3 regions of the Pseudomonas sp. GP01-A4 genome follow, and region 2 is predicted to be linked to each of the others. Evidence: riboswitches for the same ligand, from Rfam matches in the RefSeq annotation. Region 2 holds a riboswitch; each other region holds the start of a gene.
What was found. A riboswitch is a leader RNA that binds a small molecule or an ion and turns the genes downstream of it on or off. The one in region 2 is predicted to bind cobalamin.
Positions count from the first base shown of each region.

Region 1: another riboswitch for cobalamin. It lies ahead of cobO (cob(I)yrinic acid a,c-diamide adenosyltransferase); the one in region 2 lies ahead of AC3WKX_RS28945 (TonB-dependent receptor plug domain-containing protein).
Region 3: another riboswitch for cobalamin. It lies ahead of cobW (cobalamin biosynthesis protein CobW); the one in region 2 lies ahead of AC3WKX_RS28945 (TonB-dependent receptor plug domain-containing protein).

Region 1 covers NZ_JBYSWF010000018.1:3,903-10,701, reverse strand. Annotated here, with positions in the region: gene AC3WKX_RS13005 (AI-2E family transporter) at 1-274, shown strand, start outside; gene hda (DnaA regulatory inactivator Hda) at 492-1,196, shown strand; gene AC3WKX_RS12995 (C40 family peptidase) at 1,410-2,039, shown strand; gene AC3WKX_RS12990 (C40 family peptidase) at 2,184-2,726, shown strand; gene AC3WKX_RS12985 (PQQ-dependent sugar dehydrogenase) at 2,860-4,173, opposite strand; cobalamin riboswitch at 4,273-4,509, shown strand; gene cobO (cob(I)yrinic acid a,c-diamide adenosyltransferase) at 4,590-5,201, shown strand; gene AC3WKX_RS12975 (cobyrinic acid a,c-diamide synthase CobB) at 5,198-6,589, shown strand; gene bluB (5,6-dimethylbenzimidazole synthase) at 6,586-6,799, shown strand, end outside.
Region 2 covers NZ_JBYSWF010000072.1:9,289-16,087, forward strand. Annotated here, with positions in the region: gene AC3WKX_RS28925 (error-prone DNA polymerase) at 1-623, opposite strand, end outside; gene AC3WKX_RS28930 (Y-family DNA polymerase) at 599-2,014, opposite strand; gene imuA (translesion DNA synthesis-associated protein ImuA) at 2,022-2,633, opposite strand; gene lexA (transcriptional repressor LexA) at 2,633-3,250, opposite strand; cobalamin riboswitch at 3,352-3,559, shown strand; gene AC3WKX_RS28945 (TonB-dependent receptor plug domain-containing protein) at 3,654-5,588, shown strand; gene AC3WKX_RS28950 ((2Fe-2S) ferredoxin domain-containing protein) at 5,600-5,932, shown strand; gene AC3WKX_RS28955 (ABC transporter substrate-binding protein) at 5,929-6,799, shown strand, end outside.
Region 3 covers NZ_JBYSWF010000057.1:39,485-46,283, forward strand. Annotated here, with positions in the region: gene AC3WKX_RS26040 (magnesium chelatase ATPase subunit I) at 1-219, opposite strand, end outside; gene cobN (cobaltochelatase subunit CobN) at 219-3,992, opposite strand; gene cobW (cobalamin biosynthesis protein CobW) at 3,996-5,057, opposite strand; cobalamin riboswitch at 5,151-5,352, opposite strand; gene AC3WKX_RS26055 (winged helix-turn-helix transcriptional regulator) at 5,349-5,867, opposite strand; gene fabF (beta-ketoacyl-ACP synthase II) at 5,981-6,799, shown strand, end outside.

The DNA.
Region 1 (6,799 bases), on a different contig from region 2:
CGACCTGTACCCGATGCTCGGGATCGTCGCGGTGTTCATGGTCGGCCAGGCCCTGGAAGGCATGGTGCTGACGCCGTTGCTGGTGGGCGACCGGATCGGCCTGCATCCGGTGGCGGTGATCTTTGCGATCCTGGCGGGCGGCGAGCTGTTCGGCTTTACCGGCATCCTGCTGGCGCTGCCGGTGGCGGCGGTGATCATGGTGCTGGTGCGCCATGTGCACGACTTGTACAAGGACTCGGACATGTACGCCGGAACCGACGAACCGGAGTTATAACCGCAGCGTCACAAACCCGGCTCAAGGCCGGGTTTGTCATTTATCGGCTCTGGCGTTTCGCCATTGCGTCAAACATTCCTCACCAAATCCAACAAGTTAACGCAAACCTTTGATTTTGCTTGTGGTCTGCTGCATTGTGCGCCCGGCGTCACGGGTATAAACTTTGCAAACTTTACACAGAGGTCACTAACGGTTCGATTGGAACCGTTCAGTCAGCATGAAACCGATTCAGCTGCCCCTAGGTGTGCGTCTGCGTGACGACGCCACCTTTATCAATTACTACCCAGGCGCCAATGCCGCTGCACTCGGCTATGTCGAGCGGCTCTGCGAAGCCGACGCCGGGTGGACCGAAAGCTTGATCTACCTCTGGGGCAAGCACGGCGTGGGGCGTACCCACTTGTTACAGGCCGCTTGCCTGCGCTTCGAACAGATGGGTGAACCGGCGGTGTACCTGCCGCTGGCGGAGCTGCTGGACCGCGGTATCGAGATCCTCGACAACCTTGAACAATACGAACTGGTCTGCCTGGACGATTTGCAGGCAGTGGCGGGGCGGGCAGATTGGGAAGAGGCACTGTTCCATCTGTTCAACCGCTTGCGTGACAGCGGCCGGCGTTTGTTGATTGCCGCCTCCACCTCGCCACGTGAGCTGCCGGTGAAGCTGGCGGACTTGAAGTCGCGGCTGACCCTGGCGCTGATTTTCCAGATGCGCCCGTTGTCCGACGAAGACAAACTGCGGGCCCTGCAACTGCGTGCTTCGCGCCGCGGGTTGCACCTGACCGATGAAGTCGGGCATTTTATTCTCACTCGCGGTACACGCAGCATGAGCGCATTGTTCGACTTGCTCGAACAGCTCGACCAGGCTTCCTTGCAAGCCCAACGCAAGCTGACTATTCCCTTCCTCAAAGAAACCCTGGGCTGGTAGCCAGCCCTTTAAAACCGGGGCTTTCGGCAAATTACAGGCGCCAGAAAACCTGCGTTTGGGCCGTTTTGGCCACGCAAATGGCTGGCATAGGGTGTTAAGGGCTTAGATGTCATAGTCCAAACAAGAAGTCACATAGATCACGATTGAATTTGCAAATCGATGTGATAGAAGGCATAGTCTCGGCTTCTTTACACATCAGCCACGGTCGTGCCCATGCTAAATCGCTTCGCACCCCTCGTGCCTCTCGCACTCGTTACCCTGTTGTTTGGTTGCGCCACCCACACTCAAAACGTGGCTGAGCAGCAAAAACCAGTACAGCAGTCCCAGGCAAAATTCGTTGCGTCGCAGTCTTCCACTGTTTATCAGGAAGAGATCGCAACTGAAAAAGAACTCGCCGACTTCGCCGGCGCCAAGCCTTACCAGCTTCCCGTTCTGGCCGACAGCATTCTCGAACGCGGCATGTCCCTGATCGGTACCCGTTACCGTTTCGGCGGTACCTCTGAAGCCGGTTTCGACTGCAGCGGTTTCATCGGCTACCTGTTCCGCGAGGAAGCCGGCATGAACCTGCCGCGTTCCACCCGCGAAATGATCAACGTGGATGCACCGTTGGTCGCGCGGAACAACCTCAAGCCCGGTGATCTGCTTTTCTTTAGTACGGCTGGCCGTGGTCGTGTCAGCCACGCCGGTATCTACCTGGGCGACAACCAGTTTATCCACTCCAGCAGCCGCCGCAGCGGTGGTGTGCGAGTCGACAACCTGGGTGACAGCTACTGGAGCAAAACCTTTATCGAAGCCAAGCGCGCCCTGGCGATGGCCCCGACTACCGTTACCGCCAGCAAGTAAAGTTAAAGTGATACTTGAAGTTTGACGTGTAAGCGCTAGAATCCCTGGACATTGTTGTAAATTGATCGCGCGAGCTTTGCTTGCGCGTTCTGTTTTTCAACGTTCGGCAGCGAAAGCCGCATCCAGATCAGGATTGTTCTGCCCATGTCGACCTCGGCCCGCCTAATTCTTCTCGTTTGCGCCGCGCTGCTCAGCGCCTGCGCAAGTCGTCCTCCGCCTGCTCCCGTGGCCGTCAAGCCCAAGCCGGTGTTCAACACCTATGCCACCCAAAGTTTCTCGCCTGCGGCCGAAGACGTGCTTTTTCGTGCGCTGGGCCTGGTCGGCACGCCTTATCGTTGGGGCGGCAACACGCCGGACTCGGGGTTTGATTGCAGTGGCTTGATCGGTTTCGTCTACCGTGACGCGGCGGGCATCTCCTTGCCACGTACCACCCGCGAGCTGATCGTGATGCGCGCCCAGGACGTGAGCGAAAACAACCTGCAGACCGGCGACCTGATTTTCTTCGCCACCGGTGGCGGCTCGCAGGTCAGCCACGCCGGGATCTACGTGGGAGAAGGGCGCTTTGTGCATGCGCCGCAAACTGGCGGTACGGTGAAGCTGGACACGCTGTCCAAAGCCTATTGGCAAAACGCCTACCTGAGCGCCAAGCGTGTGTTGCCAGCCGAGCACCTGGCACGAAACCCCTAGGAAAACACGAAACCAAATGTGGGAGCGGGCTTGCTCGCGAATGCGGTGGATCAGTCGACAACAAGCTGACTGACACACTGCATTCGCGAGCAAGCCCGCTCCCACATTTGTTTTGCGGTGTTTGCGAAGCTGGCTATTTAGCCGCCGACACTCGCCACACCTTGTTCCCCACGTCATCCGCCACCAGCAAATCCCCCTGCTTGTCGATCACCACGCCGACCGGGCGGCCCATGGCTTTCTCATCGCTATTGAGGAACCCGGTCAGCACATCCACCGGCTGGCCTTTGGGTTTGCCGCCTTCAAACGGCACGAAGATCACCTTGTAGCCACTGTGTGGCTTGCGGTTCCACGAACCATGCTGGCCGATAAACGCGCCATTGCTGAATTGCGCCGGTAACTTGCTGCCATCAGCAAAGGTCAGTCCCAGCGAGGCTGTGTGCGGGCCGACTGCATAATCCGGGGCAATCGCCTTGGCCACCAGGTCCAGGTTCTGCGGTGTGACCCGCACATCCACGTGCTGCCCGTAGTAACTGAATGGCCAACCGTAGAAGGCGCCATCCTTGACCGAGGTGATGTAGTCCGGCACCAGGTCGCTGCCGATTTCATCGCGCTCATTCACCGCCGTCCACAGCCTGCCGCTTTGCGGTTCCCAAGCCATGCCGTTGGGGTTGCGCAGGCCGGAGGCGAAGATACGGTGCTGGCCGGTAGCACGGTCCACTTCCCAGATCGCGGCGCGGCCTTGTTCGGCTTCCAGGCCGTTTTCCGCGACGTTGCTGTTGGAGCCCACGCTGACGTACAACTTGCTGCCGTCCTGGCTGGCGACCACGTTCTTGGTCCAGTGATGGTTGATACTGCCGCCCGGCAAGTCGGTCACCGTGGTGCCGGCTTCCTTGATCGAGGTTTCGCCTGGCTGATAGGGGAAGCGCAGCAGCTTGTCCGAATCGGCCACATACAGGTCGCTGCCCACCAGTGTCATGCCGAACGGCGAGTTCAGGTTCTCCAGGAACACCGTGCGGGTTTCGGCTATGCCGTCGTGGTCGGCGTCCCGCAGCAGGGTGATGCGGTTGGGGCTCGGCACGGCGGCCCCGGCGCGGCCCATGACTTTCTCCATCACCCAGCCACGAATACCCTTGGAATCGTCCGGCTTGGGTGGCGCATTGGTTTCTGCCACCAGCACATCGCCATTGGGCAGCACATACAGCCAGCGCGGATGGTCCAGGCCTTCGGCAAACGCCGCTACTTGAGTGCCTGCCGCCGCCGTTGGCTTGGTGCCTTCGGGCCAGCCGATGGCCGGGGCGATATTCACCGTGGGGATCAGGGTTTTATTCGGTTCCGGCAGTTTGGGCGAGGGCCCGGTGCCGTCGGACACTTGCAGGGTAGAGCTTTCGCCGCAGGCGGCGAGGGTGCCGGCGAGCATGATCAGTAGGGCAAGTCGGGTCTTGTGCATGGTTTTCTCCTTAATACCTGTAGCGGTAGAGGCGCGCAGCGGCCCGATGGTTCACGCGCATGTCCGGCTTTAATTGACGCTCCACCCCCAACCCACTAACCTTCGCGGCTTGTTTCAGGTGCTCTGTGGCGTACGCGCCGACTGAGTGAAACAGGGAAGCCGGTGAGTGAGCGCATTTTTCTACAGTGCTGCCACGATCCCGGCGCTGCCCCCGCAACGGTAAATGAGTCAAGACGGTGCCTTAAGCCACTGTATCGCCCGCGATATGGGAAGGCGCACCTTCGGCATCCAATGCCACTCATGAGCCCGGAGACCGGCCTGATCCATCCAACAGCATCACGGTGGGCGATGCTTGGCTGTCTGTATGTGTCTTTTTCCTGCCCGCCGTTTTTGTCCAGCCCCAACGGAGAGCTGCCATGACTGAATCCCCCGATCGTGACGAACGCCACCTGGCGCGCATGCTGCGCAAAAAAGCCGTGATTGACGAGCGCATTGCCAATTCACCGAACGAGTGCGGGTTGCTGCTGGTGCTTACCGGCAATGGCAAAGGCAAGAGCAGCTCGGCCTTTGGCATGCTCGCCCGGGCCATGGGCCACGGCATGCAGTGTGGCGTGGTGCAGTTCATCAAGGGCCGCAACAGCACTGGCGAAGAACTGTTCTTCCGCCGTTTCCCCGAGCAGGTGCGCTTCCACGTGATGGGCGAAGGTTTTACCTGGGAAACCCAGGACCGTGCCCGCGACATCGTGGCCGCCGAAGCCGCCTGGGCGGTCTCCCGGGAAATGCTGCAGAACCCGGCCATCGGCCTGGTGGTGCTGGATGAACTGAACATCGCCCTCAAGCACGGCTACCTCGACCTGGACCAGGTACTCAGCGACCTGCAGGCCCGCCCCCCGATGCAACACGTGCTGGTCACCGGCCGTGGCGCGAAACCCGAATTGATCGAAATGGCCGACACCGTGACTGAAATGGGCATGCTCAAGCATGCATTCCAGGCGGGTATCAAGGCGCAGAAAGGCATCGAACTTTGAATCAGCCCCGTCACTGTCCTGCTGTGCTGATCGCCGCACCGGCGTCCGGCCAGGGCAAAACCACCGTCACCGCCGCGCTCGCCCGTTTGCACCGCAACCTGGGGCGCAAGGTGCGAGTGTTCAAATGCGGCCCGGACTTTCTCGACCCGATGATCCACGAGCGCGCCAGTGGTGCGCCGGTCTATCAATTGGACATGTGGATGGTCGGCGAGCAGGAAAGTCGCCGATTGCTGTGGGAAGCGGCGGGGGAAGCCGACCTGATCCTGATCGAAGGCGTGATGGGCCTGTTCGACGGCACGCCGTCCAGCGCCGACCTGGCGCGGCATTTTGGCGTGCCGGTACTGGCGGTCATCGATGGCACGGCCATGGCCCAGACCTTCGGTGCCCTGGCATTGGGCCTGGCGCGTTACCAGCCGGACCTGCCGTTTGCCGGCGTGCTGGCCAACCGCGTCGGCACGCTGCGCCATGCGCAACTGCTTGAAGGCAGCCTGACCGAAGGCCTGCGCTGGTACGGCGCACTGTCCCGGGAAACCGGGATCGAATTGCCCAGCCGCCACCTTGGCCTGGTGCAGGCCAGCGAATTGAACGACCTCGACTTGCGCCTCGACGCCGCCGCCCAGGCCCTGGGCAGCAGCTGTGAGGTAGCGCTGCCACCGCCGGTGGAATTCGCTGCGCCCGAGGTGATCGAGGCCCAACCGTTGCTGGCCGGCGTGCGCATCGCCGTGGCCCGCGACGAAGCCTTCGCGTTTACCTACGGCGCCAGCCTCGACCTGTTGCGAGCGATGGGCGCCGAGCTGCGCTTCTTCTCGCCGATTCGTGACCGTGCATTGCCCGAAGCTGACAGCCTCTACCTGCCCGGCGGTTATCCGGAATTGCATCACCAGGCGCTGTCGGAAAATACCGCGATGCTCGACGCCATCCGCGCCCACCACACTGCTGGCAAGCCACTGCTGGCCGAATGCGGCGGCATGCTCTATCTGCTGGACTCACTCACCGATGTCGACGGCACCCGTGCCGAACTGGTCGGCCTGCTCCAGGGCGACGCCGTGATGCAAAAGCGTCTGGCGGCACTGGCCCTGCAAAACGTCGAACTGCCCGAAGGCCTCTTGCGCGGTCACACCTACCATCACTCGCTGACCAGCACCGAGTGGCAGCCGATTGCCCGGGGCCTGAGCCCGAATGGCGGGCGCGGTGCCGAGGCGGTTTATCGTCAGGGCCGGATGACGGCTTCCTATGTGCACTTTTACTTCCCGTCCAACCCGATGGCGGTGGCTGCCTTGTTTGCGCCAAGCCTTGAGACTGCCATCGCAGGCAAGCCCGCTCCCACAGTTGACCGAGTTGAAACGCAATCTACTGTGGGAGCGGGCTTGCCCGCGATGAGGCCATGACTGACAACGCCTTTCCGGAAGCCGACCGCGAAGCCGTCTACCGTGCCATCGCCGAACGCCGCGACATGCGGCACTTCAGCGGTGGCAGCGTGGCGCCGCAATTGCTCCATCGCCTGCTGCAAGCCGCGCACCAGGCGCCGAGCGTCGGCTTGATGCAGCCCTGGCGTTTTATCCGCATCAGCGACCGCAACCTGCGCGGCCAGATCCAGC
Region 2 (6,799 bases):
GGGACGTGGTGACGGATTGCGGTCATGGTGTCTTGCAACGCACGGCGACCGCGCACATGCATATGCACATCGCCGCAGGCCACCGCCGGCAGGTGCAGGCTGGCGGCCAGGTTCAGGCGTTGCTCAAGGTGACGGGCATCGTTCTGGCCGCAATGCAGTTCCACCGCCAGCCACAGGCGATCGGTGAAGGTGCTGCGCAGCCATTGGATATGGGCCTGGGTATCGGTGTCTTCGACCATCCATAACGCGAGCAAGCCGTGTACCGCGGTGAAGTCTTCCTGCAGCAACCGGTAGTGACCTTTTTCCGCACGGCGACGGGCGATGGTGATCAGCCGGCACAGGTGTTGATAGCCTTCCAGGTTCTCCACCAGCAGCACCAGCTTGGGGCCGTTTTCCAGGCGCATCTCGCTGCCGATAATCAGCGGCAACCCGACTTCCTTGGCCGCCTGCCAGGCACGGACGATGCCCGACAAGGTGCATTCATCGGTGATGGCCAGCGCCTCGTAACCCTGCTGCCTGGCCCGTTCAAACAGCTCGCGGGCACTGGAGGCGCCCCGCTGGAAACTGAAGTTGGACAGGCAGTGCAGCTCCGCGTACTTCATGCAAACCAGCCTTGCAGCCACAGCGTGCCGCTTTCGCCCACGATGCGGTAAGCCCAGCCCTGCTGGCCGGCGCGGGTGCGCACCAGGTAGTAATCGCGGCGCACATCGGCGCCATCCCACCAGCCGGACTCGATGCGTTCCGGGCCCATCAGGATGTGTAGACCTTGCTCGGCCAGAGGCGTCGGTTCATGCAGCAACCAGCCCGGGCGTTGCACGTTATTTGAGGGGGTGCACGGGCGAGTGTCAGCACCGGCTTGCCAGGCGCATTCGGGGCGGTGGTCGGCGTGAAAGCGCAGGCCTTGCACCGCTTCGTCCCCCAGCCGCGCCCGCAGGCGTTCGCGCAGTTGTTCCCACGGCAGGGTTTGTTGCGGGCGCTCGTCGAACAGGTCCTGGCGCTGGGGCACAAACACCGGCAGGTCCTCGGCCACCAGGCGAAAGCCGCGCACCGGCGAGGTGACTTGCACTTGCTCCAGGCGCCCACGGGCCAGTTCGAACAGCATCGCCGCGTCACGCTCGGCGCTGAGCAGGCCGACCTTGATCACGCTGTCGGGCTCGGCCGCGTGCTCCAGGTGCAAGTCAAAACGCTGCACGCCACTGTCGCGGCCACACAGGAACGCCGACAGGTCGCCAGTCAAACGGCGCAAGGGAAACAGCAAGGCCTGGTGGGACAACACATCAAAATTCAGCTCGATGCGCACATCAAACCGGTCCGGCGGCTGGTAGAACGCCAGCGCCAGGGGCCGTTGGCCGCACAGTGCATCTAGGTGCTTGAGCAGCGCAGCGTCGAAGCGCCGGGCCAGGGTATGCCGAGGCAACGCCTGCACCTGGGCCAGGGTGCGCAAGCCCATGCGCGACAATGCGCTGGCGGCTTGCGGGTCGAGGCCGGCGCGGTCGATGGGGATCGGTGCCAGGGCGTGTTGCAGGTATTGCTCATCGGCCACGGCCAGGCCGTCGTAGACATTCGCCAATATCCGCGCCGCCGCCGGGTTCGGCGCGGCGACGATGCGGTGACGAAACCCCAGTTCGGTCAGCTCCTTGCGCAAGCGCGCTTCGAGCAACGGCCACGGCCCGAACAGGCCCAGGCTCGACTCGATCTCGAACAGCAACGCCCGTGGGTAGAACACGCTGACCTGGGAGCTGAAACGGTAGGCCCAGGCGGCGAGAAACTGTTGCCAGTATTCGATCTGCGCCGGGTCGTATTCGGCGCAGGCAAACGCCTTGGTCAAGGCATGGGCTGCCGTCAGGGATTGGCCGGGGCGCAGGCCGAGTTTGCGCGCGGCGTCATTGACGGTTTGCAGCACCCGCCGCTGCGGCGTGCCGGCCAGCAGGGCCAACGGCTGGTCCGGTTCGGGGCGCGAACGCAGCACCCCGTCCAGCGCCAATTGCGGGAACACAATACACACCCAGCGCATGCCAACCTCAGTGCCCAAGCGCAATAGGCGCGGGATGGGCCAGGCCACCCCGGCACTTGAGCACCCGCACCTGCGCCGGGCTGGCCTCCACCGCCAGGCGCAAGGCGGCCGGTGACGGGTTGATGGCCTCGCTCAAGGAGCGCCAGGCGAAGGCCAGGGTCTGGCCGGTTTCCGCCGCCACCTGCAAGCGGCGCAAGGCGCGGTCATCGGCTTTGCGCGGCCAGCACAGCACCGCGCCACAGCTGCCGGAACGCAGGCATTGCTCCACTGCCCACAAGGCATCGCGTTCATCGGCCTGGATCACTGACAGCTGGCGCACATCCACCCCGGCGTTTTGCCAGGCGTGGGGGTACGGCGTGTAGGGCGGCGCCACCAGCACGATGCGCTCACCGGCCGCCGCCAACCGTGCCAGGGTCGGCCACACCAACTGCAACTCGCCCACGCCCTCCTTGGCCATGAGGATTTCGCTCAACGCCGCTTCCGGCCAGCCACCGCTGGGCAGCACCGCATCCAGGGCCGCAAGCCCGGTGGGATGGACGCTGGCCGGCGGCGCGGCGGGCCGGCCTTTCCAGACCCGGCCGCCATTGAACAGCGAGTCCAGTGCAACGACGGCGCCCATCAGCCTTGCCTCACCAGGCCGCAGAACACCCCTTCGATGGCCAGGTCCTGATCGGGCCGCACCACGATGGGTTGATAGGCGGGGTTGCGCGGCAGCAGGCGCACGCGCTCGCCCACGTGTTCGAAACGTTTGATGGTGACTTCACCGTCCAGGCGCGCTACCACGATCTGCCCGTTCAAGGCCTCGGCACTGCGGCGTACGCCTACCAGGTCGCCATCGAGGATGCCGTCTTCGATCATCGAATCGCCCTGCACCCGCAGCAGGTAATCCGGGGTTTTCGCGAACATGCCCGGGTCGAGCAATAGACGGTTGTGCACTTCGGCATCGGCGCCAATAGGCAAACCGGCGGCCACCCGGCCGAGCACCGGAATATCCAGCAGCTCCGGCCGCGCCGGTTGATTGAGCAGGCGGATGCCGCGAGCCTGGTTGGGGTTGACCTCGATAAAGCCGCCCTCGGTCAGCGCCAGCACATGCTTGCGCGCCACGCTGCGGGAGGCAAAGCCGAACGCCTCGGCGATCTCGGCGAGGCTGGGAGACTGGCCTTGCTGCGCGATACGGTCGCGGATAAAGGTCAGGATGGCGGTACGGCGGGGCGTTAGATTCGTCATGGAGTACATTTGTACTCCTGTGGGAATTTTCTGGCAATATCCGTCAGTCGCTTCCCATGCAGCCACCAGAAAAGTCCCCGCCAAGTTGACGAACGGTCTTTCGAATGTTCAGATGCCGGCCTGTTTCAGGTGCCCCCTGCCGCCGTGCTTGGGGTGAAACGGGAAACCGGTGCCGCTCTTTTTCGAGCCAGTCCGGTGCTGCCCCCGCAACGGTAGACGCGTGACCCCTTCGACACACCACTGTGGCCTGCGCGCCATGGGAAGGTGAAGGTGTCCATACGCGTGAGCCCGGAGACCGGCCTGGAATTCTGTTTGGCAAAATCCTGCGGTGGGCGGGCATGGGCCGGTATTGGCGTGTGCTCGGTGCCTACTCGTGCGTGCTTTTCGCGAAAGATACTTTTCCGAGAAGACTATGATTCGACCTTACACTACTTCCGTGCCCAGCCTGCTGCTCGGCTTCCTGTTCAGCCCCCTGCTGCTGGCCGACGACCCTCCCCTTGAGCTCAAGCAGCAGATCATTTCCGCACCGTCGGTGGAATCCACTACCGTGGCCGACATGGCCCAGTACGGCAGCAAGGTCGAGATCGTCACCCGCGAACAGATCGAACGCGCCGGCCCCGCCGCCGATGTGTCGCGCGTGATGCAGATGTTCATCCCCGGCCTGTACGTGGCCCCCAAGAACGGCCCGTTCGACTACGGCACCTATTCCCTGCTGGGCGGGCGCAACGATGACACGCTGATCCTGCTGGACGGCGTGCGCCTGAACAACCGCCTGTACGGCGGCCTGTACCTGGACACCCTGCCCGCCAACGCCATCGAGCGCATCGAAGTGCTCAAGGGTGGCCAGAGCCTGCTGTTCGGCACCCAGGCGGTGTCGGGGGTGATCAACATCGTTACCCGCAGCCCGCAAACCCGCGAGGCGTCCGGCGAGGTGAACCTGGGTGCCGACACCTTCGGCGGCACCACCGGCGATGCCCGGGTCGAGAAGATCTTCAACAACGGTTTCGGCGATCTTGGCTTGCTGGCCTACGTCAGCCGCAACGTCTCCGAGGGCTACCAGCCGTTTCGCAACCGCGACATGAAAAACGTCAGCGACAAGAAACGCTCCTACGAAGTCACCACCTTCGGCACCAAGGCGATCCAGTCGTTTGGCGATGACACGCGCCTGGAACTGTTTTACCAATACGCCGACGCCAACCTCGATTTCGCCCGCCCGGTGGACAACCACAAGACCACCAACGACCGCGTGCAACAAATCGCCACGGCCACCTTCGAGCAAACCCTCAACGAGCGCCTGAGCTACTTCGTCAAAGGCCATATCAACGATTGGGACACGCGCTATACCCGCATCAACAATATCGAAGGCGGCGGCACCCGGGCCATCAACCACAACGACTACTGGGGCTTCACCGACTGGGGCGTGCAGGCCGAAGGCAAGGCCGTGTTGCCCGGTGAGCATGTGCTGGTATTCGGTTCCGACAACCAGTGGTTCAAGGGCCAGGACGATGTATTGATCATCGACGACAACAAGGCCCAGGCCCACGCGCTGTACACCCAACTGCGCCCGACTATCGAGGCGTTGCCGAACTGGCACCCGAGCATCGGCGTACGCCACGAAGCCATGAGCGGCGGCGACAGCGCCACCGTCGGCATGCTCACTTCGCTCTACGACCTCAACGACAACTGGGCCCTGCGCGGCCAATACGGCACTGCCTACAAACTGCCGAATGCCGAGCAACTGTTCGTCAACGAAGACGATGAAAAAGGCAACCGCAACCTCAAGCCGGAGAAGAGCCGCAACGCCGAACTGGGCGTCGACTACAAGGGCAGCCTGCTGGCCCGGGACTTCAGCGCCAGCGTCACGCTGTTCAAACGCAAGATCACCGACCTGATCACCCTGGACGATATCCAGTGGGTCAACGGCCAGGGGCAGATCCAGATGCGTGGTTTCGAGGCCGACGCCAAGCTGCAGCTCAATGAACAATGGAGCGTGCAGGCCGACATGACCCGCAACCTCACCGAGTCCCGTGCGGGTGTCACCATCAACGATATCCCGGGCTTCTTCGCCCGCTCGCGGGTCGGCTATGAATCGGCGGACCGCCTGTGGGGCGCCGGCACCGCCGTGCGTTACATCGGCGATATCGTCAGCTCGAAAAAGGTCGAATACGGCAACTACACCGTGGTGGATGCCGACGCCTATCGCTACCTCGACAACGCCCACCAACACCGCGTGAGCCTGCTGGTAGAGAACCTGTTCGACCGCGACTACGTCACCAGCCGCGCCAGCAACGTCGACAACCTCGGGCGGCCGTTCACCTCCGAAGTACGCTACACGTATCGCTTCTGATGAGTACGCCCGTGGAAACTCATCCGGACTGGTCCCACGTGCCTGACCACGCCCGTCACGTGTTCCTGTGCACTGGCCCACGCTGTACGCAGCGTGGCGCGCTGCAACTGTGGAAAACCCTGCGCCGCCACCTGCTGCAACACGACTGCATCGAAAAGCCTGGCGGCGTGCTGCTGACACGCACCCACTGCCAGTTCCCGTGCAACCTGGGGCCAATCGTGACGGTGTACCCGGACACTTGCTGGTACGGCGTGCACAACAAAGACGATGTGCAACGGCTGGTGGAAGTGCATCTGGTGGGCGGCGAAGTCGTCGAGGATCTGCTGATCAAGGAGCGCCCATGAAAGCCTCGTGGTTGCTGTTGGGCGCCCTGCTCTGCCCATCGTTGGCCCTGGCGGACCGTTATCGCAACTGCAACCAGGACTGGACGGCCACCCACTCACCGCCCTCGCGCATCGTGGCCCTCAACCAGCATGCGGCCGACCTGTTATTGGCGCTGGATGTCGGTACGGCATTGGTGGGCGTGGCGTATCTGGATGACAACGGTGTGGCCCACCGACACGGCGAGTATTTCGGCGTGCCGGTGATTGCGTCCAAGTACCCGTCCAGCGAAGTGCTCTATGCGCAGAAACCGGATCTGGTGGTCGGTGGTTTCGCCAGCGCATTTGGCACCGGCGTCACCTCACGCACCGGCCTGGCCGGCAACGGAGTGGCGTCGTACTTGCTGGAGTCGGCGTGCGACGGGCATTCGCTGGATTACTTCGGGCATATCCGCAACGACCTGTTCACCCTTGGCGCCCTGGTGCATAAACAGCCACGGGCGCAGGCGTTGAGCGATGCCATGGACGCCGACCTGGCCAGTGCCCAGGCGCTGGCTGGTGAGGGTAAACCGCTGTCGGTGTTTTACCTGGACAGTGAGGTCAACGGGTTGGACAGCGAGGGTCGGCGTGGTTTTGTCACCACGTTGGTGGCGGCTGCTGGTGCGCGCAATTTATTTGCCGGGATCAACCAATACCGCGTCACCGTGAGCAGCGAAACCCTGCTGATGAGTGACCCGGATGTGATTTTGCTGGCAGATGCTCTGTGGTCACCGGCCAGCCGCAAACGTCAGTTGCTGACCACCGACCCGGTGCTGTCGCGTTTGCGGGCGGTGCGGGAGAACCGGATGATCGATATTCCGTTTACCCATTTGGTGCCCACCGCGAATAGCG
Region 3 (6,799 bases), on a different contig from region 2:
CACCAGCCGCTCCTCGGTGGCGCCCAACGGCAGCGTGACGAACTGGCCGCTGGCGAGCAGGTCCGCCAGGCCACGGGCCAGGGTGGACTTGGCCATGCCCCGCGGGCCTTCGATCAGCACACCGCCGATTTTCGGGTCGATGGCGGTCAGGCACAGGGCCAGTTTCAAGTCGTCGGCGCCGACCACGGCGGACAGCGGGAAATGTGGAATGTCGGTCATCAACTGCCTTCTTCTATATCCAACAACAGGTTTTCCAACGCCTCGCGGTACGCCCCAGGCTCCTGCCACATGCCGCGTTGCTGGGCTTCGAGCATGCGTTCGGTCATGTCCCGCAGGGCATCCGGGTTGTGCTGCTGCACAAAGGCGCGGGTGTCCGGGTCCAGCAAGTAGGCATCCGCCAGCAACGCGTATTGATGATCGTCGATCAACGCCGTCGTAGCGTCGAACGCGAACAGATTATCCACGGTGGCCGCCATCTCGAACGCGCCTTTATAGCCGTGACGCTTCACCCCTTCGATCCACTTCGGGTTGGCCGCCCGGGCACGAATCACCCGGTTCAACTCTTCCTTCAACGTGCGGATCTTCGGCAAGTCCGGCTGGCTGTGGTCACCATGATAGCTGGCAGCCTTGTCGCCGCTCAGGGTTTCCACGGCGGCGAGCATGCCGCCCTGGAATTGGTAGTAATCATTGGAGTCGAGCAGGTCATGCTCGCGGTTGTCCTGGTTCTGCAACACCGCCTGCACCTGGCTCAAACGCTGGGCAAACTGTTCGCGGGCGGCGGTGCCTTCGTCGGAGCCGCCATAGGCGTAGCCGCCCCAGTTCAGGTAAACCTCGGCCAGGTCTTCGCGGCTCTGCCACAAGCGCCCATCAATCGCGCCCTGCACGCCGGCACCATAGGCACCGGGCTTGGCACCGAAGATCCGCCAACCAGCCTGCTTCGCCGCCGCGTCCTCGTCCAGGCCCGACAGGCGCAAAGCCTCGCGCTCACTGCGCACCTTGGCCGCCAGCGGGTTCAGGTCATCCGGTTCGTCCAGCGCCGCCACGGCTTGCACCGCCGCATCGAACAGGCGGATCAGGTTGGCGAATGCATCACGGAAGAACCCCGACACGCGCAAGGTCACATCCACCCGTGGCCGGTCCAGCAGACTGATCGGCAGGATTTCAAAGTCATCCACCCGCTGGCTGCCGGTGGCCCACACCGGGCGCACGCCCATCAGCGCCATGGCCTGGGCGATATCGTCGCCACCGGTGCGCATGGTGGCGGTGCCCCACACCGACAGGCCGAGTTGGCGCAAGTGGTCGCCATGATCCTGCAGGTGACGCTCAAGAATCAGGTTCGCCGACTGGAAGCCGATGCGCCAGGCAGTGGTGGTGGGCAGGTTGCGCACATCCACCGAGAAAAAGTTACGACCGGTAGGCAACACGTCCAGACGGCCCCGGCTCGGCGCGCCGCTGGGCCCGGCCGGGACGAAGCGCCCGCTCAAGGCATCCAGCAACCCGCGCATTTCCGCCGGGCCGCAGGCATCCAGGCGTGGCGCGACGACGATGCGCAAGCTCTCGATCACCGCCTTGACGTCTTCCCAGCCGGGCTCTTCAAGCTGCTCCACGGCACCTTCCAGCGCCTGCTCGATCAAGCGCGCGGCATACAGCTCCAGGCGTTCACGGGTGTCGCCGGCGGTGCGCCACAACTGCGTGTCGATCTTCTGCAACACCACTGGCCGGCGCCCCGTCCACGGCTCGGCCAGGGCGCAGTCCAGCGGATCGAAGCCCAGGTCGAAGGCCTTGGCCAATACCCGCAGCAGGCTCGATTGCGGCCCCCGCCCATCGCCACGCGGAATACGCAACAACGCCAGCAAGGTGTCGATGCGCAAGCGGCCCTCGGGTGACTCGCCGAAAATGTGCAGGCCATCGCGAATCTGCGACTCCTTCAAGTCACACAGGTAGGTGTCCAGGCGCGGCAGCCAGATCGCCGCATCGGCGTCGCTGTCGAGGTTTTCGTCCAGGGCCAGTTCCTGGTCGATGCGGGTTTCGCGCACCAGCTTGAGGATGTCCTTTTGCAGCTCGCGGGCACGCCGTGGGTCGAGCAGTTGTGCCTCGTAATACTCGTCAGCCAGCAACTCCAGGTCGCGCAGCGGCCCATAGGTTTCGGCGCGGGTCAGCGGCGGCATCAGGTGGTCGATGATCACGGCCTGGGTGCGGCGCTTGGCCTGGGCGCCCTCGCCCGGGTCATTGACGATAAACGGGTAGATATTCGGCAGCGGCCCCAGTAGTGCGTCGGGCCAGCAGTTCTCGGAAAGCCCGACGCCCTTGCCCGGCAGCCATTCCAGGTTGCCGTGCTTGCCAACGTGGATCACGCCGTGGGCGCCGTAGGTGTGGCGCAACCAGAAGTAGAACGCCAGGTAGCCATGGGGCGGCACCAGGTCCGGGTCGTGATAGACCGCACTCGCGTCCACCTGGTAACCCCGGGCCGGCTGGATGCCGACGAAGGTCAGGCCCAAACGCAGGCCCGCGATCATCATGCGGCCGTCGCGGAACATCGGATCGCTATGAGGTGTACCCCAGCGTGCCAACACGGCCTGGCGATTGGACTCGGGCAAGCGGTTGAACATCGCCTCGTAGTCATCCAGCGCCAGGCTCTGATGACACGGACGCAAGTCGAGGCTGTCCAGGTCGTTGCTGACGCCGCCCAAGAGCGCCTGGATCAGTGCCGTTCCGCTTTCCGGCAGCTCGTCCGGCAGCGGATAACCTTGGATTTTCAGTGCCCGCAGGATATTCAGCGCGGCGGCTGGGGTGTCGAGACCCACGCCGTTGCCGATACGTCCGTCCCGGGTCGGGTAGTTGGCGAGGATCAGCGCGATACGCTTTTCGCCATTCGGCACCCTCGCCAGTTCGACCCAGCGCCGCGCCAGTTCGGCGACAAAATCCATGCGCTCCGGCTGTGCGCGATAGCACACCACATCGGACTGGCTGCGCTCACTGCGCCAGGCCAGGTCCTTGAAGCTGATGGGCCGGCTGATGATGCGCCCGTCCAGTTCCGGCAACGCGATGTGCATCGCCAGGTCCCGTGGGCCGAGGCCTTGCTCGCTGGCCTGCCAGCCGGGCTCGTTGTCCTGGGCGCAAATCGCCTGGATCACCGGGATATTGCGGCGAAACGGCCGCAGGTGCGGCGCTTCAGGGCTGGACTGGGCAAAACCGGTGGTGTTCAGAATCACCGAGGCGTGCACTTCGTCCAGCAAATCCTCGACCACGGTCAGGCAGCCGGGCTCTTTCAAACTGGCCACCGCCATCGGCAGCGGGTTGAGACCCGCGGCCTGCAAGCGCTGGCAAAAAACATCGATAAAGCCGGTGTTGGCCGCCTGCAAATGGGAGCGGTAGAACAGCACCGCCGCCACGGGAAAATCAGCTTGCCAGTCAGCCTGCCAATCGTTGAGACGGGCATTGGCTTTATGCGGGTGATAAATCGCCGTGCGCGGCAGGGTTTGCGGCTCGCTCCAGGCGTAATCGCGGCCAAGGTAGCCGGCGGCCAGGCAACGATAGAAATCCAGCGCATTCCCCAAACCACCCTGGCGCAGGAAGTGCCAGAGCCGGTCACGTTCCTCGGCGCCCACGGTGCTGAGGCCACTGAGTTCCGGGTCCGGGCGATCATCCCCCGGCACCAGGATCAGCTGCACGCCGCGCTCGGCCAACTCCACCAGGCGCTCGATACCGTAGCGCCAATAACCGATGCCGCCGTGCAGCGAAATCAGGATGACCTTGGCGTGGCGCAGCACTTCATCGACATACAGGTCGACCGAAGCATGGTTCTGCACCTGCATCGGGTTCGCCAGGCGCAGGCTCGGGTAATCCTCGGGCAACTGCTGGGCCGCTTCGGCCAGCAGCGCCAGGCTGGAATCACCGCTGCACAGGATCACCAACTCGGCGGGGGTTTGCCCAAGGTCGGCGATGTTGTCATCCGAAACGAAACCGCCGGGCTGGGTCCTGAGCAGATGCATGGTTTAAACGCTGAGGGCAGCGCGCAGTTGCGCTTCGAGCAACGCGGCGTCGAGTTCCTGGCCGATCAGCACCAGGTGCGTGGCGCGCGGCTCATCGGCGCGCCAGGCGCGGTCGAAGTGCTTGTCGAAACGCGTGCCCACGCCCTGGATCAGCAGGCGCATCGGCTTGTTCGGAATCGCCGCGAAGCCCTTGACCCGCAGGATGCCGTGCTTGACCACCAGTTGGGTCAGGGCGTCCAGCAGCAGGCTTTCGTCGGCCTGGGGCAGTTCGATGGAGATGGAGTCGAAGGCATCGTGGTCGTGGTCGTCTTCACCTTCGTGGTGATGATCGTGATGGCTGTGGCGGCCATCGATGTGTTCTTCCGAGCCCGCGCCCAGGCCGATCAATACGTCCAGCGGCAGGCGACCGCTGCTGGCTTCGATGATTTTGACCGCCGGCGGCAGTTCTTCTGCCACTTCCAGGCGCACACGGGCCAGGTCTTCAGGGCTGATCAGGTCGGACTTGTTGAGGATCACCAGGTCGGCGCTGGCCAATTGGTCAGCGAACAGCTCGTGCAGGGGGGATTCGTGGTCCAGGTTCGGGTCGAGCTTGCGCTGGGCGTCAACCTGGTCCGGGAAGGCGGCGAACGTGCCGGCGGCCACGGCTGGGCTGTCGACCACGGTGATCACGGCGTCAACGGTGCAGGCACTGCGGATTTCCGGCCACTGAAACGCCTGGACCAAGGGTTTTGGCAGGGCCAGGCCCGAGGTTTCGATGAGGATATGGTCGAGGTCGCCGCGACGGGCCACCAGTTCGCGCATCACCGGGAAGAACTCTTCCTGGACCGTGCAGCACAGGCAGCCATTGGCCAATTCGTAGACGCGGCCGTTCGCCTCTTCTTCGGTACAGCCGATGGAGCATTGCTTGAGGATTTCACCGTCAATGCCCAGCTCGCCGAACTCGTTGACGATCACCGCGATGCGGCGCCCCTGGGCGTTATCCAGCATGTGGCGCAGCAAGGTGGTCTTGCCCGAGCCGAGGAAGCCGGTAACGATGGTGACGGGGAGTTTGGCCAGTGTTTTCATCGGATGCCCTTTGGGGCGGGCATACGGGACGAGTGGCCCTGCGCAGGTGCGCAGAAGCAGAATTCGCCACCGGATCACCCCGCCCGGTTGAAGTAGAAAATCGGTTGCGAGGCAGGTCTCCTGGCTTGGGGCTTGCCGGCGGTGATGCCGGCGCTGGCTGCGCCTTCCCGCCTTGTTCAGGCAGTGGCGTGGCAGTCAGATAAACCCTTTACAGTTGCGGGGGCAGCCGCGGCATTGACCGCGTTCCCTTCTTAGCTTCGGCCTGGGCCGAAGAACCTCGAAGGTGCAAGGCTACGCAGTGCGCGGGGACGGGTCAATGTCCGAGCGTTTGGCACTAAGCAGCGCCAGGCGCTCCAGCATGCCTTCGCTCGCCGCCGGCCCGGCCTGGACGCTGCATTGCTCGACGGACACACGCGCACCGTCGGCGTCCACCACCGCCACTTCCACCGGGCGCCGGGTTTTCCGGTCGACCAATTGCAGACTTTCACCTTCGTTGGCGAAATGGCGGTTGCCCCAGCCGATGAACGCCATGATCACCACCCGGAAATCCTCGCCAACCGGCGTCGGTACGTACTCGAAACGGGGCGGCCGCTCGCTGTATTGCCGGCGCTCCAGCAGCCCCGCTTCCACCAGGCTGTTGAGCCGGCGGGTGAGCATATTCGGAGCGATTTCCAGGCTCTGGGAAAACTCGTCAAAACGCCGCAACCCTTGCAGCGCGTCGCGCATGATCAGGATGCTCCACCACTCGCCTACCCGTTCCACTCCACGGGCTACCGGGCATTCGGCATTCACCAGCGACTTACGTTGCATTGCAGTTCCTCTGTGGGGCGGCTACAGAAATTTCAGCTATCGGATGTTACTTTCATAATGATAGTTTCGTCCATGCATTGCTACCAACCTGAAATTTGCGGAGCTAAGCGATCATGAGTAAGCGAATTGTTGTGACCGGCATGGGTGCAGTGACACCGCTGGCAACCGGCGTGGAACAGACCTGGAAGCGCCTGCTGGCCGGTGAATCCGGGATTCGCAGGCTACCCGAGGCATTGATCGGCGACCTGGCAATCAGCATCGGCGGCCAAGTGTTGGACCGCATCCAGGACCCTGAAGCCGGCTTTGACCCGGACACTGTCATCCCGGCCAAGGAACAACGCAAGATGGACCGGTTCATCGTGTTTGCCCTGGCCGCCGCGCAAGAGGCCTTGGCCCAGGCGGGTTGGAGTCCGCAAACGCCCTCGCAGCAGGAACGTACCGCGACAATCATCGCCTCCGGCGTGGGTGGTTTTCCCGCGATTGCCGAGGCCGTTCGTACGGCTGACAGCAAAGGGCCTCGCCGCCTGTCGCCGTTCACGATCCCGTCATTCCTCGGCAACATGGCGGCCGGGCACGTGTCGATCCAGCATCAACTGAAAGGTCCGCTGGGCTCCCCCGTCACTGCCTGCGCCGCCGGCGTACAGGCGATTGGTGATGCTGCGCGAATGATCCGTGCCGGCGAAATCGACATCGCCGTGTGTGGCGGCGCCGAAGCCTGTATCCACCGGGTCAGCCTCGGCGGTTTTGCTGCGGCGCGTGCGCTGTCCAGCGATTACAACGACACGCCGGCATTGGCTTCCCGCCCGTTTGATCAAGGCCGCGACGGGTTTGTGATGGGCGAAGGTGCCGGGCTGTTGGTGATCGAGGAACTGGAGCATGCATTGGCTCGCGGGGCGACGCCTATCGCAGAGCTGGTGGGCTACGGCACCAGC